2 regions of the Vagococcus lutrae genome follow, and region 2 is predicted to be linked to the other one. Evidence: riboswitches for the same ligand, from Rfam matches in the RefSeq annotation. Region 2 holds a riboswitch; the other holds the start of a gene.
The links. A riboswitch is a leader RNA that binds a small molecule or an ion and turns the genes downstream of it on or off. The one in region 2 is predicted to bind magnesium.
Positions count from the first base shown of each region.

Region 1: linked by a shared signal. The riboswitch ahead of mgtA (magnesium-translocating P-type ATPase) and the one ahead of M2919_RS00640 (GNAT family N-acetyltransferase) in region 2 are both predicted to bind magnesium.

Region 1 is NZ_CP097017.1:267,259-274,771, forward strand. It holds gene M2919_RS01290 (amphi-Trp domain-containing protein) at 1-216, opposite strand, end outside; gene M2919_RS01295 (hypothetical protein) at 535-708, opposite strand; M-box (ykoK) riboswitch at 845-1,017, shown strand; M-box (ykoK) riboswitch at 1,182-1,359, shown strand; gene mgtA (magnesium-translocating P-type ATPase) at 1,476-4,166, shown strand; gene mtnK (S-methyl-5-thioribose kinase) at 4,298-5,503, shown strand; gene M2919_RS01310 (s-methyl-5-thioribose-1-phosphate isomerase) at 5,484-6,536, shown strand; gene M2919_RS01315 (L-fuculose-phosphate aldolase) at 6,552-7,193, shown strand; gene cysK (cysteine synthase A) at 7,274-7,513, shown strand, end outside.
Region 2 is NZ_CP097017.1:119,848-127,360, forward strand. It holds gene dnaI (primosomal protein DnaI) at 1-788, shown strand, start outside; gene M2919_RS00615 (YceD family protein) at 890-1,456, shown strand; gene rpmF (50S ribosomal protein L32) at 1,514-1,684, shown strand; gene gndA (NADP-dependent phosphogluconate dehydrogenase) at 1,838-3,256, shown strand; gene M2919_RS00630 (response regulator transcription factor) at 3,369-4,055, shown strand; gene M2919_RS00635 (HAMP domain-containing histidine kinase) at 4,055-5,542, shown strand; gene M2919_RS00640 (GNAT family N-acetyltransferase) at 5,585-6,028, opposite strand; M-box (ykoK) riboswitch at 6,320-6,496, opposite strand; gene yidC (membrane protein insertase YidC) at 6,592-7,513, opposite strand, start outside.

The DNA.
Region 1 (7,513 bases), 150 kb from region 2:
AGAATGTTTGTCTCCTTTGATTTCATAGGAGTATTCCACTTTTAAATTGTCTGACGGGGTAATGGGGGTTGTGTGGTTTCCTTCAGTAAAGTGAAATGTCCCTTCTTCTTTAAGTTTCTTAGCAATCGTTTCAAGTGTCGTTGCAAACTCATGTAAACGCTGATGCTCTTCACGATCAATAATGACTTGAGTGACGGGCTTCTTATTATTTTCCATAAAAATCCCTCCTTTATTCTTTATCTTTATTATAAAGGAAGTAAGGGGTGTTTTTAAAGAAATATGATAAAATGAACGATAGCCCACTTCACTTAGAAGCGGGCTATCTCACTAATCAATATTTAAAATAACTGTTACAATATTTTGACTTTTTCTCGTTTAAACAATGTCATCCCTAACCTCTATGACATCCTTGTAGCTCTTTAACTACGCCAGTGCGAATAAATTTCTTCAAAACAAATTAAAATAATGTATTTAAACATTTTTCATATCTTACACAGTATATCATAGTTTTGTTTCGAATCATAATCTAAGCGTTTAGTTAAGTGTTTCTTCGTAAGCTTCGATTTGAGCGAGTGTGCGTTGGAGTTCTATTTCATTGTGAATGAAGTTCATCGAGTTACCTAAATCTTTGTGACGTTGTTCTTCAAGACGGTCAACTTCTTTTTTTGCTTCGACAATCAGCATGTTAATTTCTTTTTCTGTTTTCATTCTGAACACCTCCTGTATGATATGTTTATTATACACTCAATTATTAAAGATTGTAATTAAAAAGACTTTGAAAATGTGGTAAAAAAATGAAGAGTTGACGAAATATCACATCAATGGTAGGCTTATAGTTAATAAAATAAAGATTTGTTAGGTGAGGCTCCTATACAAACACAGGCTGCTGCTCAAAAACGTCCAGAGACGCCAATGAGTAGGACAGGACTAGTCGACTTAAGGCTTTTCCCAAGGTAGCTAAAGAATGGACATTCTTTTACGTTGTATAGTGTCAAAACTCAACGAAGTGATCCGTGTTTTTTTAACATGCCTATTTATCTCTTACGTTGGTTTTGACGTAAGAGATTTTTTTGTCTTTATTTTAAATAAAGCATACAAGGGGTGATGTTATGGAAAATTCAGATTGTTCGTGTAGGTGTTTAGGAATGGACACTGATGATCCAGCACCCGATAGAAAGTCTAGGACTTTTCGTTAGGTGAGGCTCCTATATAAACACAGGCTACTGCTCAAAAACGTCCAGAGACGCCAATGGGTAGGACAGGAATGGTCGAGTAAGGCTTTTCCCAAAGTAGCTAAAGAATAGAAATAGCTATTCTTTTACGTTATATAGTGCTAAAACTCAACGAGTTAGATGAGTTAAATGGTAATTAGATGATAATTTCTAGCGCCTTCAAAATGTTCGGCGTCCTTTTGTTCATGAATGGAGAAAAGTGCGACCGGTTATATTTATGGAGAGCGAGGGAAAAAAATGAGAATGAAAGAATTAAACAATACGCTGTCAGTTATGGATAAGCGTTATGAGTTTGCAGCAAGAAGTGAAGTAGCGCGCCTTACTAGAAAATTAGGAGGCGGTCAAAATGGATTGGCACAAGATGAGGTGGAAAATAGTCGTCGTAAATATGGGGCGAATATTTTGTCCGAATACGAAAAAGAATCTTGGGGAACAAAAGTGAGAAAAGCTTTTTTTACCCCGTTTACGATTATATTAATGGTGCTTGCGATTATCTCGTTTGTGACTGATTATTGGTTGGCAAGTGGGGCTGAAAAAGATCTAACGGCTGTTATTATTATCAGTACGATGGTAACAATCAGCGGTAGTTTGACATTGTTTCAGTCAGTTAGATCATCAAAAGCAGCGGAGAGTCTTTTATCGTTAGTTAGAGTTACGGCGACGGTCACACGTAAAGGACAAGAGAGAATAGAAGTCCCTACTGAAGAAATTGTTGTAGGTGACCGCGTTCACTTGTCTGCGGGAGATATGATTCCAGCGGATATACGGATTATAGCGGCAAAAGATTTGTTTGTTAGTCAGTCGGCTATGACGGGAGAAAGTCATCCGGTAGAAAAGACAGCTCCTGTAGATATTTCAGCGAGAGAGAGTCAAACTGATTATCAAAATATGGTGTATATGGGCAGTAACGTTGTCAGTGGTACGGCGACAGGTATTGTGGTTGCTGTTGGCGATGATACTATTTTTGGTGGAATTGCTCGGGATGTTGCTAAAACAGATGAATTGACAAGTTTTGATGTTGGCATTAGTGAAGTTTCCTGGCTTTTAATTCGTTTTATGTTAATAATGGCTCCGACAGTTATTTTAATTAACGGTCTAACAAAAGGGGATTGGGTAGAGGCGCTCTTTTTCGGATTGTCTATTGCTGTCGGATTGACACCAGAGATGTTACCAATGATTGTGACGACAAGTTTAGTCAAAGGTGCTACAAGTATGGCGAAAGAAGGAACAGTTATTAAAGATTTAAATGCCATTCAAAACTTCGGTGCTATGGATGTCCTTTGTACGGACAAAACTGGGACGTTAACACAAGATAAAATTGTATTAGAATATCACTTAGATATTAATGGACAAGAAGACGCCCGTGTTTTGCGACATGCATACCTAAACAGTTATCATCAAACAGGATTAAAGAATTTAATGGATATTGCGATTATCGATGCCGCATCGAAAGAATTAAACATTTCGTCTTTAAATCATGAAAAGGTAGATGAGATTCCATTTGACTTTGAGCGTCGACGTATGAGTGTCGTTGTGAAAGATAATCAGAATAAAGTTCAAATGATTACTAAAGGCGCGGTAGAGGAGATGTTAGAGATTTCATCTTTTGTTGAAGTCAATGGTGAAGTTAAACCACTTTCATCAGCGATTAAAGAAGAAGTTTTACGAACAGTCGATACATTAAACGAAGATGGCTTGCGTGTGGTGGCTGTGGCACAAAAGACTAATCCGCGTCCAATCGGAGAGTTTTCGATAGCAGATGAATCAGAAATGGTGTTAATTGGCTATCTTGCTTTCCTAGATCCACCAAAGGAAACGACGAAACAGGCGTTAATGGCATTAAAAGAGCATCAAGTCGGCGTTAAAGTTTTAACGGGTGATAATGAGCGAGTGACACGAGCAGTCTGTCAACAAGTAGGATTGGAAAATGAAACGATTATTAGTGGACGTGATTTACAAGAGATGTCTGCTGATAAATTTCTTGAAACGATAGAGAATCATTCGGTTTTTGTGAAACTTTCACCAGCCCAAAAAACAGATATCGTCAAAGGATTAAAAGAGAATGGACATACGGTAGGATTTTTAGGTGACGGGATAAATGATGCGCCGGCGATGAAAGCATCGGATGTTGGCATTTCAGTAGATACGGCAGTTGATATTGCGAAAGAGTCGGCAGACATTATTTTACTTGAAAAGGATTTAATGATTTTAGAAAAAGGAATTTTATCTGGTCGTGCGGTTTTTGGAAATATTATTAAGTATATTAAAATGACGGTCAGTTCAAATTTTGGGAATGTTTTTTCAGTGTTAGTCGCTAGCATATTCTTACCATTCCTGCCAATGACAGCTCTGCAACTACTCGTTCTTAACTTGATTTACGACATCTCATGCATCTCAATTCCTTGGGATAATATGGATGATGAATATTTAAAATCACCGCGTCATTGGGATGCTAAATCAATTGGTTCGTTTATGAAATGGCTCGGACCGACTAGCTCGATTTTTGATATTACGACCTATTTCTTATTATTCTATCTAATCGGACCACAAGTATTCGGGGGAAGTTATCATAGTCTATCACCTGAAAAGCAGGTCTTATTCGTTGCTTTCTTCCATGCAGGCTTATTCGTTGCTTTCTTCCATGCAGGCTTGTTCGTTGAATCATTGTGGTCACAAACATTAGTAATTCATGCATTGCGAACACCTAAGATACCATTCTTACAAAGTCGAGCTTCCTTTATCGTCATGACGATTACAACACTAGGTATTTTAATTGGTACGGTACTACCTTTTACTTCTATAGGGCAATCGGTTGGTTTAGTGCCATTAAATGCGAGTTATTTCTTCTGGTTGTTGTTAACAATTGTCGCGTATATCGCGCTGGTAACCGTTGTGAAAAATCTTTATATTCGTCGTTATCAAGAATTACTTTAATTTTATTGAAGTTATGTCTTTTGCTAATGTGCTATATTCATTGGCAAAGGCATAACTTTTTTTGTTTTAGGATTGTCTTTTAATCCGTGAACAAGGTAAACTAAGTAAAGATGTATGGAAGGAGAGATAGCATGCATGAATTATTGACAGATAAAACAATTCTGCCTTATTTAAGTAAGACACTTCCTGATTTTGCGAATGATAATTGCACGGTTGAAGAGATTGGTGACGGAAATATCAACTATGTTTTTCGAGTGACTGATAAAAATAATCAACGGCGGCTAATTGTCAAACAAGCTGACAAATTACTACGGTCGTCGGGTCGTCCATTAGATATTAAACGAGCCGTACGAGAAGGGCGTGCTTTAGAACGGTTAAATGAGGTTGTCCCTAATTATACGCCTAAGATTTATGCTGTAGATGAAGAAATGGCGATTATTATTATGGAAGATATTTCAGAGTATCGTAACTTGCGTCATGTCTTGAGTGAGTGCCAGCAACTCCCACAGTTAGCTAATGATTTGAGTGAGTTTTTAGCCGTGTCGTTAGTAAGTTCGACAGATTTAGTGATGGAGGCATCCCGAAAACAGCTAGAACAAGCTTTTTATTCAAATGTGGAGATGCGTGAAATTAGTGAAGATTTAGTGTTTACTGAACCGTATAATAATCAAAAACAACGTAATCAAATTTTTCCTGGAAATGAAGCCTTTGTCCAAAAGCATTTGTATGAGCATGAGGCATTAATCATGGAAGTTGCCTCACTTCGTTATCATTTTATGAATCACGGACAGGCACTGTTACATGGTGATTTACATTCTGGCTCCATTTTTGTATCTCAAAATGGTTTAAAGGTTATTGACCCAGAGTTTGCATTTTATGGACCAGCAGGCTATGACATTGGAAATGTGGTGGCGCATTTACTACTGGCGTTCTATCATCAATTAGCACAAGACTCAGTTTCGTTAACTTATTTATGTTGGTTACGGGAAACGATCATCTGTATTTTGGTTGAAACAGAGAATAAGATGAGTGACTATTATGAAAAAGAAGTGACCTTGTCTCTCTATCGAACCTCTCGCTTTAAGCAAGAGTGGCTAAAAGGGATTATTTGCAACACTTATGGCTATACGGGAACGGAAATGATAAGAAGAGTGGTTGGAGATACAAAAGTAGCTGAAGTCACTACGATTGAAGACAGGGAACGACGTCTAGATTTTGAGCGTGCGGTTATAACGTTATCGGAAAAGCTGATTTTAGACCGTCACACGATGACATCAGATTGGTTAAATCAGCATTTACAAAAGGAGATAGATAAGTATGAAACGAGAAGATTATAACCTACCTTTTATGCTGCGTTATGAGAATGTTGCTTGGTATGAAGATGGGAAAGTCCGTATTTTAGATCGTCGTATTTATCCTACAGAAGTTCGCTTTGTCACTTGTACGACTTATCAAGAAGTGGCCCAAGCGATTACAGATATGGTGACACAAAGTGCCGGACCTTATACAGCAGCAGGGATGGGTATGGCTCTAGCTGCGTATCAAGTAAGAGATGAAAGTGTAGTAAAACAACGTATTTTCTTAAAAGAGGCAGCCGCTACGATTGGTCATGCTAGACCGACAACGGCTAATCGCATGTTACAAATCACTCATCATGCTTTGCAAGCCGCTGAGTTGGCCTTTGAACGTGGCGCATCAGCTGAAGAAGCAATTTTTAACGAAACACTTAAATCACTTAATCGTCGCTATGCGACAATGTCACGTGTGGGGGATTATTTGTTAACAAAGATAAATGCAAATGACCATGTATTGACCCAGTGTTTTGGCGAGACAATCGTGGGCATGATGCTTCGCGGAGCGATTGAGCAGCAAAAAGTGTTTAAACTTTATACTGCTGAAACGCGACCTTATTTACAGGGAGCTCGTTTAACGGCTAGTTGTGGTGTTGACATGGGGTTTGATACTACGGTGATTACTGATAATATGGTCGGTTATGTAATGGAGTATGAAGGAATTGATTTGTTTACTTCAGCCGCCGATACGATTGCATTGGACGGCTATATAGCGAATAAGATTGGAACAAAACAAATCGCATTATTAGCGCAACATTATGACGTGCCATATTATGTCACGGGCATACCTGATGAGCATAAAAAAAGCCATCACGACATTGTCATTGAAATGCGTGACCCCCAACAGGTATTAACGTTTCAAGGGATACCGCATACCCTTAATGGAGCTAAAGCTTTATATCCGTCATTTGATATCACTTCTCCCAATTTAATTGCGGGGATTGTCACGGATAAAGGCATTTATCAAGCCACTGAGGTAGCGACTTATTTTGATACTGCGGTGCAACAGTTTTATTAGAAAGTGAGAGAAAAGATGAAGTATAGAGACGAACGACAAGAAATGGTGACATTTGGGAAGAAAATGATGGAAGAGCGTTTGACAACTGGGACGGGTGGAAATCTAAGTTTATTTATTCCAGAGGATGAGTGTTTTTTAATCAGTCCAAGCGGTGTTCCTTATCATGAAACGGAATTAGAGGATATAGTGGTTGTTGATTTAGAAGGAAAAGTCATCGACGGAAAGCGCAAACCGTCAAGTGAGATCGCCATGCATCAAATTTTTTATCAAAATAACCCAGCAGTTCGAGCGGTCGTGCACACCCATTCCGAATATGCGACGACCTTTGCTTGTCTGCGAGAATCGATTCAACCGCTTCATTACATTATCGCTTCAGTAGGAGAAGAAATTCGTTGTAGTGGCTATGAAACATACGGCACGGAAGCGTTAGCTAAAGAGGCTTATCGCACGATGCAAAAGGATACGGGGATTTTACTAGCCAATCATGGTGTTTTAACTGTTGGCGAATCACTATCAGAAGCCTTTTCAGTCGCAAAAGACATAGAGTTTGTAGCTAAACTTTACTATCGAGCACGCGCGATTGGAAAGCCAGTCATGCTTTCTACCACAGAAATCGAAGAAACGATGAAAAAATTTGGCACGTACGGACAGGGATAATCGTATTGCTAGTTATTTTTTGAAAAAAGAGTTACTATAGTATAGTAAGCATAAAAGGTCGTCAAAGGAGAGAGTAACCTATGAAAAAAGTAACATCTGTAACAGAGTTAATTGGTCATACACCGATAGTGAAGTTGAATCGTGTGGTTGGTGATGATTCGGCTGATGTTTTTGTTAAATTAGAGTTTTTTAACCCGGGCGGTAGTGTCAAAGATCGAATTGCTTTGGCGATGGTTGAAGAAGCAGAACGTAGAGGTTTATTAAAGCCGGGCTATACGATTGTAGAACCAACAAGTGGAAATACGGGGATTGGTTTATCA
Region 2 (7,513 bases):
AGATGATTGACCGAAGTATTAGTAATTTGAATGAATTTATTCAAGAACAAGCGAAGTTTCGTGTATCAGACCCGACACAGATTGCTCCTGGATATGAACCAAAGCTTGTGCTACAAAGCTATGGAATCGATGTCACGTACGTCCCAACGGAAGCTCTGATTGAAGCTCAAGAGGCAGAGAAGGTAAAAAAACGAGTGACAACGATAGATATGCCCAGAGATATACGTCATGCTAGTTTTGATCAATTTGAAGTGACAAATGAACGGATGTTAGCTTTGGATGAGAGTTTGAAGTTTATCGAATCTTATACGCAGGCCGGTAAGCAGTTTGTCCCAGGTTTGTATTTTCAAGGATCGTTTGGCGTGGGGAAAACGTATCTTTTAGGGGCCATAGCCAATGAGCTCGCAGAACGTGGTTATCAAACAACACTTGTTCATTTCCCCACCTTTGCAGTGGAAATGAAAAATGCGATTGGGACGAATACGACGGGCGAAAAACTAGACGCGGTGAAAAAGACACCGGTTCTCATGATTGATGATATCGGAGCTGATTCGATGAGTAGTTGGATTCGAGATGACGTCTTAGGGGTTATCTTGCAATATCGTATGCAAGAGCAGCTTCCAACATTTTTTAGCTCTAACTTTAGTATGGAACAGTTAGAAAATGAACATTTGCGCATTACGCAAAGAGGGGAAGACGAACCATTGAAAGCGAAACGTATTATGGAACGCGTGCGCTTTTTATCAAAAGAAATTAAAATGGTGGGCAAGAATCGTCGCTTATCCTAAAGAAATAACGTGTGCTTCTGTCGATATCTGTCTAGGAAAAATCGTTGACAATCGATAGGAATACTAGTATAATCATTCTTGTTGCTTAAGAGGTGAGAAAAATGAAATGGGCATTATCAGCATTAAATAAGTTTAAAGGTCAACAATTACCGATTAAAGAAACAATCGTCATTGAAAAAGAGTTGATGGAACGAGAAGCAAGCGTTCTAGCTGCCTCACCTTTTAATGTCGAAGGCTTTTTAGCTGTTGATGAAGAAGAGTATCTTTTGTCTTTAAAGGTTGAAGGCACGCTAACATTACCGTCGACACGTTCACTTGAACCGACAGAGATTCCTTTATCTTTTGAAATTGATGAACGATATATGACATCAGAAATCTACGAACGGGATGCCGATATCGAGGGAAATGAACTCGTGATTGTACTAACAACGAACACGCTAAATGCGGTTGAATCTGTTATTGATTATACGTTGTTAAACATTCCGCTACAGATACTCACTGATGAAGAAAGAAGTGGAAAAGAGATGCCATCTGGTGACGGTTGGCAAATTATCTCAGAAGCCTCTTATCTTCAACAACAAGAAGCGACAAAGGAAGAACCTAAATTAGATCCTCGTCTTGCGAAATTATCGGCTTTGTTAGATAATAACGATTCAGATAACAGGTAAGATTGGAATAGATGTTAGTCATTGACTAACAAAAGTATTGAAGGAGGTGTAGTTCAAATGGCAGTACCTGCAAGAAGAACTTCAAAAGCAAAAAAAGCAAAACGTCGTACACACTATAAATTATCAGTACCTGGTATGAGCACATGTTCAAACTGTGGTGAGATGAAACGTAGTCACCACGTATGTCCAGAATGTGGTCATTATGCTGGAAAAGAAGTACAAGCTTAATAACATTTAATTAGAAATGTTGAAACTCATTAGACAACCATGGAGTCTAATGAGTTTTTTTGTCGTTTGAAAGTTGTTTTAGTTCACATCTGAATTAAGGTATATTATACTTAATAATAAAGAGTCAATTTAGAAATTACAGGAGGCAAGACAATGTCAAAACAAAATATTGGGGTCGTCGGTATGGCGGTCATGGGAAAAAACTTAGCATTGAATATTGAAAGTAGAGGATATTCAGTTTCTATTTTTAACCGAACAGCGGCTCGTACAGAAGAAGTTATCAAAGAACATGATGATAAAAATTTAGTTGCGACTTATACGATTGAAGACTTCGTGGCATCATTAGAAAAACCGCGCAAAATTATGTTAATGGTTCAAGCAGGTAAAGCGACTGATTTAACGATTCAATCTCTACTACCTCATTTAGATAAAGGAGATATTTTAATCGACGGAGGAAATACGTTCTACAAAGATACGATTCGTCGTAACGAAGAATTAGCTAATTCAGGCATTAATTTCATCGGAACAGGTGTATCTGGTGGGGAAGAAGGGGCATTAAAAGGGCCTGCTATTATGCCTGGGGGGCAAAAAGAGGCGTATGAATTAGTAGCCCCTATCTTTGAACAGATTGCTGCCATTGCGGAAGAAGACGGTCAACCATGTGTAACATATATTGGGCCTAATGGAGCAGGGCATTACGTTAAAATGGCTCACAATGGTATTGAATACGGCGATATGCAATTAATTGCTGAATCTTATGATATTATGACTCGTCTACTTGGTTTATCAGTAGAAGAAGTCGCTGAAATTTTTGCCGATTGGAATAAAGGTGAGCTTGACAGCTACTTAATGGAAATTACGGCAGATATTCTAACTCGTAAAGACGAAGAAACGGGCAAACCGATTGTCGATGTGATTTTGGATGCAGCTGGAAACAAAGGAACAGGAAAATGGACGAGCCAGAGTGCTTTAGACTTAGGTGTCCCACTGCCTCTTATTACAGAATCGGTTTTTGCTCGCTATATCTCAGCGATGAAAGACGAACGTGTCGCAGCAAGCAAAATCATTCCGGCTCCAACAGTTTCAGCATTTGAAGGAAATAAAGAAGAATTTGTTGAAAAAATACGTCAAGCTCTATACTTCAGTAAAATCATGAGCTATGCACAAGGTTTTGCTCAATTACGTGTGGCAAGTGAAGAGTATGGTTGGGATTTAGAATACGGTGAGATTGCTAAGATATTTAGAGCAGGATGTATCATCCGTGCGAAATTCTTGCAAAAAATCACAGATGCTTACGAACGTGACCCACAACTTACGAATCTTTTGTTAGACGAGTACTTTAACGAGATTACACAACGTTACCAACAGTCTGTCCGCGAAGTAGTAGCAATGGCTGTTCAGGCAGGCGTTCCTGTCCCGACATTTTCTTCAGCGATTGCCTACTATGACTCTTATCGAAGTGCTGACTTACCTGCCAATATTATTCAAGCACAACGTGATTACTTTGGTGCACATACATATCAAAGAAAAGATAAAGAAGGCACGTTCCATTACGACTGGTATCAAAATTAATCATTTTCAGGAAAAGCTATCATTCTTTGCTTAGAATGATAGCTTTTTTCACATTTTATCGTTATAATACTAACAGTATTAGATTATATTTCGAAGAGAGGAAATATGAAAGATGAGTAAAATTTTAATCATAGAAGATGAAAAAAACTTAGCACGTTTTGTTGAGTTAGAATTAAAACATGAAGGATATGAAGTAGAAGTCCATCACAATGGTCGTACAGGGCTTGAAGCAGCTCTTGGCTCTGATTGGGATGCGATTTTATTAGATTTAATGCTACCTGAGCTAAATGGTTTAGAAGTTTGCCGTCGTATTCGTCAAACGAAGGAAACACCCATTATTATGATGACAGCTCGTGATTCAGTGATTGACCGTGTATCAGGTTTAGACCATGGTGCCGATGATTATATCGTTAAACCTTTTGCGATTGAAGAGTTGTTAGCTCGCTTACGTGCCTTATTACGCCGTATCGATATAGAAGGTGACCGTAATGTGACTAAGCAAACAACGTTAACTTATCGTAATTTAACAATCGAAAAGGAAAATCGTGTTGTTCGACGAGATAATGATGTGATTGAATTAACTAAACGCGAGTATGAATTACTCTTAACTTTAATGGAAAACATCAATGTCGTCTTATCACGTGATGTTCTCTTGAAAAAGGTATGGGGATATGAAACAGAAGTCGAAACAAATGTGGTCGATGTTTATATTCGCTATCTCCGTAATAAAATTGATGTGCCAGGTGAAGATAGCTATATCCAAACCGTTCGCGGTACAGGGTATGTGATGAGATCTTAATGAAACGTTTAAAAGAATGGTGGGAGTCTCAGCCTTTTAAAATAGGTCTTAGCTTTAAATGGACACTGATGACCTCGGTTTTTGTTTTTGTTATTGTCACGATTTTTTCAGTAGTGACTTATAAAACGAGTTTTGCTATTTTAGTGAAGCAAGAACGCGAAAATATTGAGATGACTTTAGACCATATCACTAAGCGTTTGAGCACTTCTCAAAATGAGCTTTCAATTCGAAATACTACCTACTATTTGCGTGAAGGAAACTCACAACCAAGTATTGAGCCGATAGACCAAACGTTAGAAGCGAACTTAATTCGATTGAACACGTTTATTTCAGAACTGTCACAACCCGAGTTAAGTGTATCGGTTTATAATTTAGATAAAAAACTCGTTTTCGAAACGCGAAATACTGGTTATCCTTATGTTGGTAGTAATAGTAAGAGAATAGAAGAGCAAAAAGTGGGGAACTTATCTGGGTTTGTCGCGTATCAACCTGTTTTTTCTCAAAAAACAGGCGAACAAACGGGTTACGTGCAACTTTTTTACGATTTATCTTCCGTTTATGAAGTCAGACGTAAGTTATTAAATACTCTAGTGACGTTAGTGTTACTTGGCTTAGTGGTGAGTTTTGTACTAGGTTTTATCTTGTCGACTTACTTCTTACGTCCATTAAAACAAATTACTGAAATCATCAATCAAATAAAAAATGACCCGCAAGTTGACGTGCGTATTCCTGAGATGAATCGTCACGATGAATTTGGAGATTTAGCAGAAGTCTTTAATGACATGATGGATCGTATGCAAAAATTTATCGAACAACAGCAACAGTTTGTTGGAGATGTATCACATGAATTGCGTACACCTGTTGCTATAATTGAAGGGCATTTAAAGCTACTTAATCGCTGGGGAAAAGATGACCCTGAAATCTTAGAAGAATCGCTAGAGGCGTCACTACAAGAAATCACGAGGATGAAAAGTCTTGTACAAGAAATGCTTGACCTTTCACGTATTGAGCAAGTAGAGTTTCAACACAAACATGATACATCATTAGCAAAAGAAGTCATTCATCAGACTGTCAATAACTTTACTTTACTTTACGAAGAGTTTATTTTCATATTAGATGATGATTTATCTGAAGAAAAAGAAGTCAAAATGTACCGAAATCATTTTGAACAAGTGTTAATTATCTTACTTGATAATGCGGTTAAGTACTCTTTAGACCGTAAAGAGATTCATGTTTCAGTCTCTTCTACTATGAATACCCTAGAAATCGCCGTTCAGGATTATGGGGAAGGGATTGCCGAAGAAGATCTTGACCGTGTGTTCAATCGCTTTTATCGTGTTGATAAGGCAAGAAGTCGTCATAAGGGCGGCAATGGACTCGGTTTAGCGATTGCGAAAGAACTCATTGAAAACTATCGAGGAGCCATTCAAGTGGATAGTGTCTTAGGACACGGCACAGTGTTTAGAATTCAACTACCTATTAAATAATAGAAAAAACCGCTCGTCTCCTTTTAGGGGACAAGCGGCTTTTTATTGTAGCCGTTTAATATAAGGCTTTAAAATTAGGCCTTGCGACTTAATAAATGTATTGCCACTAGACTCATAGCCCAGTTTTTCATAAAATAACCAAGCTGATTCTCTTGCGGTTAAAAAGATTTCTTCGTAATCTTGTTGGCGTGCAATTAATTCGGCATAGGCCATTAATGACTGGCCAATTTTCATTCCACGATAAGCGTCTGAAACAGCGACTTGTTTGATTTGTGCTGTGTTCTCACGGTCAGTATTATCTAAAAAGAGTGTCCCAACCACGCGTTGGTCAATAATTGCTGCTAGATGAATGGCAAGCTCTTCTTGAATTGGCGCATCTGTGATAAGTGTTAATCCACTTGGTTGGTTCAAATGCTGATTGCGTAAAGCAATGCCTTCATAATATTCTTTACTTTGCCATTGAATTGTTTTCATTTTGATTGCCATAATCTATCATCCTTTCTCACATTACCTTAAAAACTAAAACTGAAACATCGAAAAATCCGTTGTCTGTTTGGTAATAGGGATAAGGTGATGACTGAGCATAAATGATAATACAACATTCATTATTTTTTTCATGTTAGCCTCCTATGATACGGCCACCATTAGATGATTGCCATATGTTTTGATATACGTGTGCAACTGACTGGGTCCATTCGCGTCGTCCATGACAACCACCTCCTTAAAATATAAAAAAACCTTACATGACGAAAAACGCAACGTAAGGTTGATAGTATCAATCATGATTAATCGTTGAGTTTTAGCACTATACAACGTAAAAAATTATCGTAATAATTTTTAGGTACATTCAGAAAAGCCTTATGTCGACTATTCATGTTCTACCCATTGGCGTCTCTCGACGTTTCTGGGCAGTACCCTGTGTTTGTGTAGAAGCCTCGCCTAACAAATCTATTAAGTTATAGCTAAAATATAACATGATTTTATCTGTTTGACAATCAATAAAACAAAAAAGAACTTGAATGTTCAAGTTCTTTTTCACAAAGTATCATTTATTTATTTCGTTGTTGCTTACCAGCATTACGTCCTTTTCCTTGTGGACGATTTCTTGCAGGTTGATTGACTTTTTTTGTAGCCGGTTTAGCAGTTGGTGTAACATTTTTAATTGGTTCAACTGGCTCTGGTGGGTTTAAACGCATCATTTCTTCAATTTCCGCTTTGATTTTTGGTTTTTGGATTAAGTTTGTATAAAGAGATTGTAAACAACTGAAAAGTCCTCCGACAACCCAGTATAGCGTCACTCCAGCTGGAGATGAGAAAGAAATAAACGTAATCATTAGCGGTGACATATAAAGCATCATTTTCATTTGTTTCTTTTGTTCTTCAGGAATACCTATCATACTAATAAAACTTTGTAATAAGTAAGCTAAACCTGCTAGGATAGTCAGCAGTAAGCTTGTTTGACTTAAGTTGATACCTAAGAATGTCGCATTAGAAATATCAATGCCAACTGGATATTTGACTGAGAAGAATAAAGCAGTAAAAATTGGCATTTGAATTAGTAAAGGTAAACATCCGATACCACCAAACATGCTAACGTCGTATTTAGCATAGAGTTCTTTCATTTCCTTATTAACCGCCATTTGTTCTTCAGGAGAAGTAGCCATTTTTAATTTTTCCTGAATAGCTGTCATTTGTGGCTTGAGATACGCCATTTTTTCAGACATGTAGGTTGATTTTTTAGTCTGATGTAGCATTAATGGGAATAATAAGAGACGGACGATAATCGTTAAAACGATGACAGCAACCCCATAGTTACCAAAGATATCGACTAAGTAGTTGATAATCACACTCATCGGTTTTACTAAAAAGTTGTAAATTAAACCGTTCCCAGTTGGTTGTCCAGCATTTGGACCTGTTTTATAAACATCGACACAACCAGATAACGTTAAAGCGAGACCGAATAACCCTGAG